One region of the Rhizobium sp. NFR12 genome, then DNA from elsewhere that is predicted to be linked to it. Evidence: riboswitches for the same ligand, from Rfam matches in the RefSeq annotation. Region 1 holds a riboswitch; the other holds the start of a gene.

Region 1 (4,654 bases):
GCTGGTGGGCGGCATGCTTTTGTCATCGCTGCTGCATCCGCTTATCCTCGTCTTTCTCGGCGTCGGCTTCTCGGCAATGCTGCGGGCGCCGATCGACACGCTGCCGCTGGAGGTCGTCGGCCTGTTCGCGATCGACTTCACCAATATCCTCGGCAGCTATCTCATCTTCCTCGGCCTCGGCATCGGATCGATGACCGACCACGAGAAGCGCCTCGTCGGACGCCGCTGGGTTGCCGTGCCGCTCTACTGGATGATGACATCCTTCGCCGCCTGGAAGGCGCTACGGGAACTCAGGACAAAGCCCTTCCACTGGAGCAAGACACCCCACATGCCGCGCCGGAAGGAGAGCTGATCGGGATGGGGATTGGAGCGGGTGAAGGGAATCGAACCCTCGTATTCAGCTTGGGAAGCTGCTGCTCTACCATTGAGCTACACCCGCGTCGGGGGAAGGTTTCCAACAATGGGCCTTGTCTGTCAAGGTCGCCGGGGTGGAAGCGTCCGGGGATGTCCTAGCTGCGGAAATGCTTGGAGAGTTTGAGGCCCTGCGCCTGATAGTTCGAGCCGAGGCCGGAGCCGTAGAGGCCCTGGGGTTCTTCCAGCATGTGTTCGTAGACGAGGCGGCCGACGATCTGGCCGTCTTCGAGGATGAACGGGACCTCGTGGCTGCGCACCTCTAGGACTGCGCGGCTGCCGCGGCCGCCGGCGGCCTCGTGGCCGAAGCCGGGGTCGAAGAAGCCGGCGTAATGGACGCGGAATTCGCCGACCAGCGGGTCGAACGGTGTCATTTCGGCCGCGTAGAGCGGTGGCACATGGACGGCCTCGCGCGAGACGAGGATGTAGAATTCATCCGGATCCAGAATCAGTTCGTTGCGGCCGCGGCTGTGGATCGGCTCCCAGAAATCGAACAGATCATGCTGGGCCTTCTTGTCGACATCGACGACGGCCGTGTGGTGCTTGCCGCGGTAGCCGATCAGGCCATCGTTGTCGCCGGCAAGGTCGATCGATAGCGCTATGCCGCCGCCGGAAATGTTCGGCTGCGCGGCGGCGACCAGCGTTTCGGCTCCATGCAGCGCCAACAGCTCCGGCTCCTGCAGAAGGGCGTTGCCGACGCGGAAGCGGATCTGCGACAGGCGCGAGCCCTGGCGCACGACGATCGGAAATGTGCGCGGGGAAATTTCGAGATAGAGCGGACCGCGATAGCCTGTAGGGATCTTGTCGAACTCCTGGGCGCGATCGGTGATGACGCGGGTAAAGATATCGAGGCGGCCGGTGGAGCTTTTCGGATTGGCCGAAGCCGACATCTCGGCCGGCAGATCGAGGCTTTCCATCAGCGGCACGATATAGACGCAGCCCGTTTCGAGGACGGCGCTTTCGGAGAGATCGATGACGTGCAGGCTGAGGCGCTCGAGCTTGTCGGACACGAGGCTCATCGGCCCCGGCATGAACGAGGCGCGCACGCGAAACGCCTTCTGCCCCAAGCGCAGATCAAGGCTCGCCGGCTGGATCTGGTCCTGATCAGGCGCCCTCTCGGACTTCAGCCGTCCTTGTTCGAAGAGCGCCGCAATTGCGCGGTCCGCCAGAATTCCCGTTTCGCGAGCCATCATGTCTCTTTCAGATTTTGGGGGCGACAAAACCAAATGCGGACCATTGACGCAAGCGGAAGCGAGGCGTAAGGCAGCTTTATCCCGTGGTGATTTGGCCGGTCGGCTTGCAGCCACGTTAAACAAGTGGCTAAAAAGACCGGGTTGAAAACCGGTCTGCGATTGCGGCCGGTTTTTTTGTATCACGAAGGTGATGAACACATGAGCAAATCCCCGAACAAGAACTGGCGCCCGGCCACCACGCTCGTCCATGGCGGCACGCTGCGCTCGCAATACGGCGAGATGTCTGAAGCCATCTACCTGACGCAGGGCTTCGCCTACGACAGTTCAGAAGCCGCCGAGGCCCGTTTCAAGGGCGAGGCCGACGGCTATATCTATGCCCGCTACGGCAGTCCCACCAACGACATGTTCGAAAAGCGCATGTGTGCGCTGGAAGGTGCAGAAGAAGCCCGTGCCACCGCCTCCGGCATGGCCGCCATCACGGCAGCGCTCATGTGCCAGCTTCGCGCCGGCGACCATATCGTTGCCGCGCGGGCCCTTTTCGGTTCCTGCCGCTGGGTTGTCGAAACGCTCGCCCCGCGCTACGGCATCGAATGCACGCTGGTCGACGGTCGCGACCTTGCCAACTGGGAAGCGGCGATCAAGCCCAACACCAAGGTGTTTTTCCTGGAAAGCCCGACAAACCCGACGCTGGAAGTGATTGACATTGCCGGCGTTGCCAAGCTTGCCAATCAGGTCGGCGCCCGTCTGGTGGTCGACAACGTGTTCGCAACGCCGCTCTTCCAGCGGCCGCTGGAACTCGGCGCCCATGTGGTCGTCTATTCCGCCACCAAGCATATCGACGGCCAGGGCCGCAGCCTTGCCGGCGTCATCCTTTCGGACCGCGAATGGGTTCTGGAGCACCTGCAGGACTATTATCGCCATACCGGTCCGGCGATGTCACCGTTTACCGCATGGACACTGATCAAGGGCCTGGAAACGCTGCCGATCCGTGTTGCCCAGCAGACGTCGAATGCGGCAAAGATCGCCGATTTCCTGGCCGAGCAGTCCAAGGTCGCGAAAGTGATCTATCCCGGTCGCAAGGATCATCCGCAGGCCGATATCATCGCCAAGCAGATGACGGGCGGATCGACGCTGGTCTGTTTCGAGCTGAAGGGCGGCAAGGAAGCGGCCTTCAAGCTGCAGAATGCCATGGAGGTGGTCACCATCTCCAACAATCTCGGCGATACCCGCTCGATCATCACGCATCCGGCGACGACGACGCACAAGAACCTCAGCGACGAGGCTCGTACGGAACTGGGAATTTCTCCCGGCACCGTGCGCTTTTCGGCCGGCATCGAGGATGCGGACGACCTGCTGGAAGATTTCGCGCAGGCGCTGAAGCAGATCTGATCGGCTTTACGCCGAACGATGGGTAGACCCGGAACGCTCCGGGTTTACCATATCAGTTATCCCTATCATCAAGAACGCGACATTGCCTCAGATGCAAGCCGCGAGAATTCTTGACCTTTCTCCCCCACTGTACGATATCGGCACGATGAGCAATCTTGAGGTGCCAATGTACCGCGCCCGCACCAGAGACATAGACGTCGCCGTCGAGCCCTATTATCTCGAGGAGCAGTCGAGCCCCGAGGACAGTCGTTATGTCTGGGGATACCGGATCGTGATCGAGAACAAGTCCTCGATCAGCGTCACGCTCGTGCATCGCTACTGGAACATCACGGACGAAAACGGGATCGTCGACGAGGTCGACGGACCAGGCGTCGTTGGCGACCAGCCGCGACTGGAGCCCGGCGACAGCTACGAATATTCGTCCGGGTGCCCGCTCGACACGCCATCCGGCGTCATGTTCGGCACCTACGATATGAAGACGGACGAAGGCGAGACTTTCAAAGTCGACATTCCCGCCTTCTCGCTGGATTCACCAGGCGTCGTGCGCGTTCTGAACTGACCCGCAAGGCGGATCAGGCGCTTTCGAATTCTTCCGTCACGAACTTGTAGGTGGTCGAGCAGAACTCGCAGGTTACCGCGATTTCTCCATCTTCCACACTCGCGTGGATTTCTTCCGCAGAGAACCCGTCCAGAACGCCCTTGATCTTGTCGCGCGAGCAGCTGCAGCGGTCGAACACCGTCTGCGGATCATAGACCCGCACGCCGCGCTCGTGGAACAGCCGGAACAGCAGCCGTTCGATCGCCACCTGCGGATCGGTCAGCTCGTCCGTATCGATGGTGCCGACCAGCGTGCTCGCCTCTAACCAGGCATCGTCCTCGACTTCGACGGCATCGCGTTCGTCACCATCGCCGCCGTGCAGGTCGGGCTGGCGCATGCGCTCAGGCGCCTGCGGAAGGAACTGGGCGACAAGTCCGCCGGCGCGCCAGTTGTGGCGCGGGTTGCCGTCCTCGTCGCGGTCGATGAGTTCGGCGACGGCGAGGCGAACCCTGGTCGGGATCTGTTCGGACTGGCGGAAGTAGACGCCGGCCATTTCTTCAAGCGACGAGCCGTCCATCGGCACGATGCCCTGATAGGGCTGCATGCCGCGGCCCTGATCGATCGTCAGCGCAAGAAAGCCATGGCCGAGCAGTTCGGCAGGCGAGATCTTGCCGTTCTCGACGGCCTCGGCCAGCGCATCCTCGTCATAGCGGGCATAGGCGCGCAGTGCGTCCGGCGTGGAGAAATCGGCAACAAGCAGGTCGACCGGGCCGTCGCCCTTGGTCTGCATGGTGAACTTGCCTTCGAATTTCAGCGAAGTGCCCAGCAGTGCAGTGAGCACGACGGCTTCCGCCAGCAGCCGTGCGACAGGTGCCGGATAATCGTGCCGTCCGAGGATCGCGTTGAGGAGTGGCCCGAGCTGGACCGCACGGCCGCGCACATCGAGGCCATCCACCTGGAAGGGCACGACGCGGTCGTCGCCGGCAAAATCGAGTTCGTTCAGTTCAACAGTCGCTTCCGCCATGAGTTAACTCCTTCGCGCCGGCGCTCTCAGTTCCTCGAACGCTTTTACACAAGCGCCAGCCGCAGCGGAACCGCCGGCCGGGGATTTGAGAACGTTGAC
Region 2 (4,654 bases), on a different contig from region 1:
CTGCAAGAGGTCCAGCGTCTCGATGTCGAGGTCGTTGGTCGGTTCGTCGAGGATCAGAAGATTCGAGGGTTTGGCCAGCATGCGGGCCAGCATCAGTCGCGCGCGCTCGCCCCCGGAGAGGTTCTTGATCGGCGTGCGGATCTGTTCCGGCTGGAACAGGAAATCCTTCATGTAGCCCGCCACATGCCGCTGTTCGCCGTTGACCAGCAGCGTCTCGCCGCGGCCGTCTGTCAGATAGTGAGACAGCGTATCTGCGGGGTCGAGGTCCTCGCGCTTCTGGTCAAGCGTGGCAATTTCGAGATTGGTGCCGAGCTTGATCCAGCCGCTGTCGGGAGCAAGCTGACCCGTCAGCATCTTGAGAAGCGTCGTCTTACCAGCGCCATTCGGACCAACCAGGCCGATCCGGTCGCCGCGATGAATGCGGGTCGAGAATGGCGCAACGATCGGCTTGTCATAGGTCTTGGTGATGTTTTCCGCTTCCACCACCAGCTTGCCGGACTCGCGCCCTTCGGCGACGGAGGCCTGAACGGAGCCCTGCGGTCCCTTGTGGCCGCGGTAGTCGGCCCGCATGGACTGCAGCTCGCCGACGCGGCGCATGTTGCGCTTTCGCCTTGCGGTCACGCCGTAGCGCATCCAGTGTTCTTCGCGCTCGATCGCCTTGCCGAGCTTGTGCTGCTCGATCTCTTCCTCCTCGAGAACCTGATCCCGCCAGGCTTCGAAATGGCCGAAACCGCGCGACAGGCGGCGGGACGTGCCGCGGTCCAGCCAGACTGTGGCGTTGGACACCTTTTCGAGAAAGCGACGGTCATGGCTGATGACGACGAGCGCGCTGCGGGTCTTGCGCAGCTCGTCTTCCAGCCATTCGATGGTCGGCAGATCCAGATGGTTGGTCGGCTCGTCCAGCATCAGGATATCCGGTTCCGGCGCCATGACGCGGACAAGTGCTGCGCGTCGCGCCTCGCCACCGGAAAGCCTGACCGGGTCTTCCTCTCCTGTCAGGCCGAGATGCTCCAGCAGATAGGTGACGCGGTAGGGATCGTCGCCAGGTCCAAGCCCCGCTTCCGCATAGGCCTGCACGGTTTTGTAACCAGCAAAATCCGGCGCCTGTTCGAGATAGCGGATCGTCGCATTGGGGTGCCGGAAAACCTCACCCGACTGCGCTTCCACCATGCCAGCGGCGATCTTCATCAGCGTCGATTTGCCCGAGCCGTTGCGGCCGACGAGAGAGATGCGGTCGCCGGGCTCCACCTGCAGGGCAGCTCCGTTGAGAAGCGGCGTGCCGCCGAAGGTTAGAACGATATCGTCGAGTTTCAGAATTGGCGGTGCCATGCGGCGTCTATGCTCCGGAAAAATCGTTTGGACGGGCAAGGATCATCGCCCTCCCGTCACGTAAATGGAATTGGACGGGCCCTTCTGCAACGTTGGACACGGTGCGGGAGGAACCGAAGGGCAGCGTGTAATCCTTGAGTGGATAGCGCGCGCCAAGAATGTCGAGGCCTGCAAGGCCTGTGAAACCGATGACGGAAAACAACGTGCCCTTGGGCAGGTCGAGCGTCATCGTGCCGGTGAGAAAGGGCACGGCCTCTTCCTCACCGGATGTCAGGAGAACGTCATGCCCGCGCTCGGCAAGGCTCATCGCATGCAGAAAATGCTGGAGCGCGTGGTCGGACCGTTCGCCGCCCAGCGCGCCGATCAGAATGAGCCGCGTCGCGCCGCGTTCGATCGCTTCGGCCGTCGCGATCTCGCCGTCCGTCTCGTTCTTTTCCGGCGGATAGGTCCGGCGCTCGACATCGGGATAGCGCTCGATCAGGTCTGCGTCGGAGGAATCGAAATCGCCCACCCAGAGCTCCGGCATCACACCCAGCGCCTCTGCATGGCGCATGCCGCTGTCTGCCGCGATGAAGCGGCTTGCGGCAACTGCCTTTTGCAGTCGGTCTGTTACGGTGAGGTCACCGCCGAGCAGGATCGTGAAGGTCGAGTTGGCCATTGCCCATGCCCATATCCTAAAGCGGCTCGCAAGGGAAAGGCGCGTGTCGCACTGTTCGTGCGAAAGCGGTCATTTTTGCTGCCATTGACGGCGGGCGTGGCAGGGATTATTTGAAAAGTCGAAATTCCGTGGTGATTTGGCCGGCCGGCTTGCAGCCACGTAAAAAAAGTCGCTAAAGGGCCGCGAGAAGAGTTTCAAAAACTTCCCACGGGCCGGCTGCGATTCTTCGTGCCGGCTTTTTGTTTTTGGGTTGAAGAGATGCCGATCAAGATCCCCGATACGCTGCCTGCCTTCAACACGCTCGTTTCCGAGGGCGTGCGCGTGATGACCGAAACGATGGCGGTCAGGCAGGACATCCGGCCACTGCAGATCGGGCTTCTCAATCTCATGCCCAACAAGATCAAGACCGAGGTGCAGATGGCGCGCCTTGTCGGCGCCTCGCCGCTGCAGGTCGAATTCTCCCTGGTTCGCATCGGCGGCCACAAGGCCAAGAACACGTCGGAAGACCATCTCCTGTCGTTCTACGAAACGTGGGAAGAGGTGAAGCACCGCAAGTTCGATGGTTTCATCATCACCGGCGCGCCGGTGGAAACCCTGCCATACGAGGACGTCACCTATTGGCAGGAAATGAAGGAAATCTTCGACTGGACCACTACCAACGTGCATTCCACCATGAATGTCTGCTGGGGGGCGATGGCCGCCATCTATCATTTCCACGGCGTTCCAAAGCACGGGCTGAAGGAAAAGGCATTCGGGGTCTATCGCCACCGCAACCTGTCGCCGGCGTCGGTCTATCTCAACGGTTTTTCCGACGATTTCCAGGTACCGGTGTCGCGCTGGACGGAAGTGCGCCGGCAGGACGTCGAAAAGGCCGGCAGTGACCTCGAGATCCTGATGGAATCCGACGAAATGGGCCTCTGCCTTGTGCATGAGAGGGCCGGCCGACGGCTGTTCATGTTCAACCACGTCGAATACGATTCCACCTCGCTCGCCGACGAGTATTTCCGCGATGTCAAGGCCGGCATCCCGATCAAGATGCCGCACGACTATTTTCCGCACAACGACGATACGCTGGCCCCGCTCAACCGCTGGCGCGGTCATGCGCATCTCCTGTTCGGAAACTGGATCAACGAGATCTACCAGACGACGCCCTACGACCTCGAAAAAATCGGCACCGAGTGATCGAGAGAGCCTGACCGATTTTTCTCCTGGCGTCGTTGCGGCTTTGATCGAAATCACGCAGGTTGCCGCAAACATTTGGGAGGTGCGTTATGACGGATCATGAGTTCGAGATTTTCGGGACGACGAAGGCCGGCGAGGCGGTTCACCGAATCACGCTCTCAGGCGGCGGGCTGACAGCCCAGGTTCTCACCTGGGGCTCGGTCATCCAGGATCTGCGGCTTGCCGGCCACGAGCCGCCGCTGGTGCTGGGGTTCGACAATTTCGCAGACTATGAGGCCTATTCGCCCTATTTCGGTGCCACGCCTGGTCGCTGTGCTAATCGCATCGGCGATGGCCGCTTCTCGATCGACGGCACCGAGTATCAGGTGGAGCTCAACGAAGACGGCATTACCCATCTGCATGGCGGATCCGACGGCATTGCCCGGCGCATCTGGTCGATCGTCGATCATGCGGCAGACCGGGTCGTGCTGCAGATCACCGATCCGGACGGACGCGCCGGATATCCCGGCAATTGCACCGTCACCGCGACCTACCAGCTGATGGAAGACGGGGTGCTTTCGGTGATCTACGACACGGTGACCGACCAGCCGACGCCCGCCAACGTCTGCCAGCACTCCTATTTCAATCTCGACGGTCGCCCCGACATTTTCGGCCACGACATGATGATCGCCGCGGCTGAGTTGACGGCGGTGGATGAAAGGATGGTGCCGACCGGCGTCCTGATGCCGCTTGCCGGCACCACGTTCGACCTGAGCGAGATGGGTCCGATCCAGCGGACTGGTGCCGATGGCGAACAGGTGAAGTTCGATCATAACTACTGCCTCTCTGAGGAGAGGACTGCCAAGCGCTCGGTCGCGCTTGCCCGCAGCCTGTATTCCGGCGTGCAGCTCGAAGTGCGCACCACGGAGCCGGGGATCCAGTTCTACGCGGGCTTCAAGCTCGCCTTGCCGGTGCCCGGCATGGAAGGCCGTCCCTACGCGCCTTACGCCGGCTTCTGCCTGGAAACCCAGGTCTGGCCCGATGCAATCAACCACGAGACTTTCCCCAATGCAGTGCTTCGCCCGGGCGAAACCCTGCGCCAGGAAACCGACTACGTGTTTTCGAAGAGCTGAGGCGATGAGGGCTGAGGCTGCCGAAAGGCGGCCTCAGTCTGGCTGCGAGGATGCAGGCAGCCAGCGAATGACGATAATAGACGAGGTACCCTACTGGGTACCAATACCGTTATTCGTTTTTTCGTCTGAAGGGAGAATTTGGAGCGGGCGAAGGGATTCGAACCCTCGACCCCAACCTTGGCAAGGTTGTGCTCTACCACTGAGCTACACCCGCTCATAAACCGTCGACCCGGTGGTAGTCTGGATCGTCGGTGCCGCTCGTTGCCGGCGACGGGCGGTATATGGCCCAGACTTTTTTCAAATGCAACAGGGAAATGACGATCTCGATGAAGAATTTTTCAGGAGCTTCGAAAGCCCCTGCGAAACAAGGGTT

What was found. Region 1 has a riboswitch for S-adenosylmethionine ahead of BLW69_RS16840 (O-succinylhomoserine sulfhydrylase). Riboswitches for the same ligand answer to the same signal wherever they lie in the genome.
Region 2: another riboswitch for S-adenosylmethionine. It lies ahead of metA (homoserine O-acetyltransferase MetA); the one in region 1 lies ahead of BLW69_RS16840 (O-succinylhomoserine sulfhydrylase).

Annotation. Positions count from the first base shown of each region.
Region 1 covers NZ_FNWM01000004.1:103,791-108,444, forward strand. Annotated here, with positions in the region: gene BLW69_RS16825 (glycosyltransferase family 2 protein) at 1-352, shown strand, start outside; tRNA gene BLW69_RS16830 (tRNA-Gly) at 366-439, opposite strand; gene BLW69_RS16835 (2'-deoxycytidine 5'-triphosphate deaminase) at 510-1,604, opposite strand; SAM riboswitch at 1,678-1,756, shown strand; gene BLW69_RS16840 (O-succinylhomoserine sulfhydrylase) at 1,803-2,993, shown strand; gene apaG (Co2+/Mg2+ efflux protein ApaG) at 3,160-3,552, shown strand; gene BLW69_RS16850 (Hsp33 family molecular chaperone) at 3,566-4,555, opposite strand.
Region 2 covers NZ_FNWM01000001.1:109,183-113,836, forward strand. Annotated here, with positions in the region: gene BLW69_RS00460 (ABC-F family ATP-binding cassette domain-containing protein) at 1-1,329, opposite strand, end outside; gene BLW69_RS00465 (thiamine diphosphokinase) at 1,337-1,987, opposite strand; SAM riboswitch at 2,106-2,183, shown strand; gene metA (homoserine O-acetyltransferase MetA) at 2,246-3,169, shown strand; gene BLW69_RS00475 (aldose epimerase family protein) at 3,259-4,281, shown strand; tRNA gene BLW69_RS00480 (tRNA-Gly) at 4,421-4,495, opposite strand; gene BLW69_RS00485 (hypothetical protein) at 4,496-4,654, opposite strand, start outside.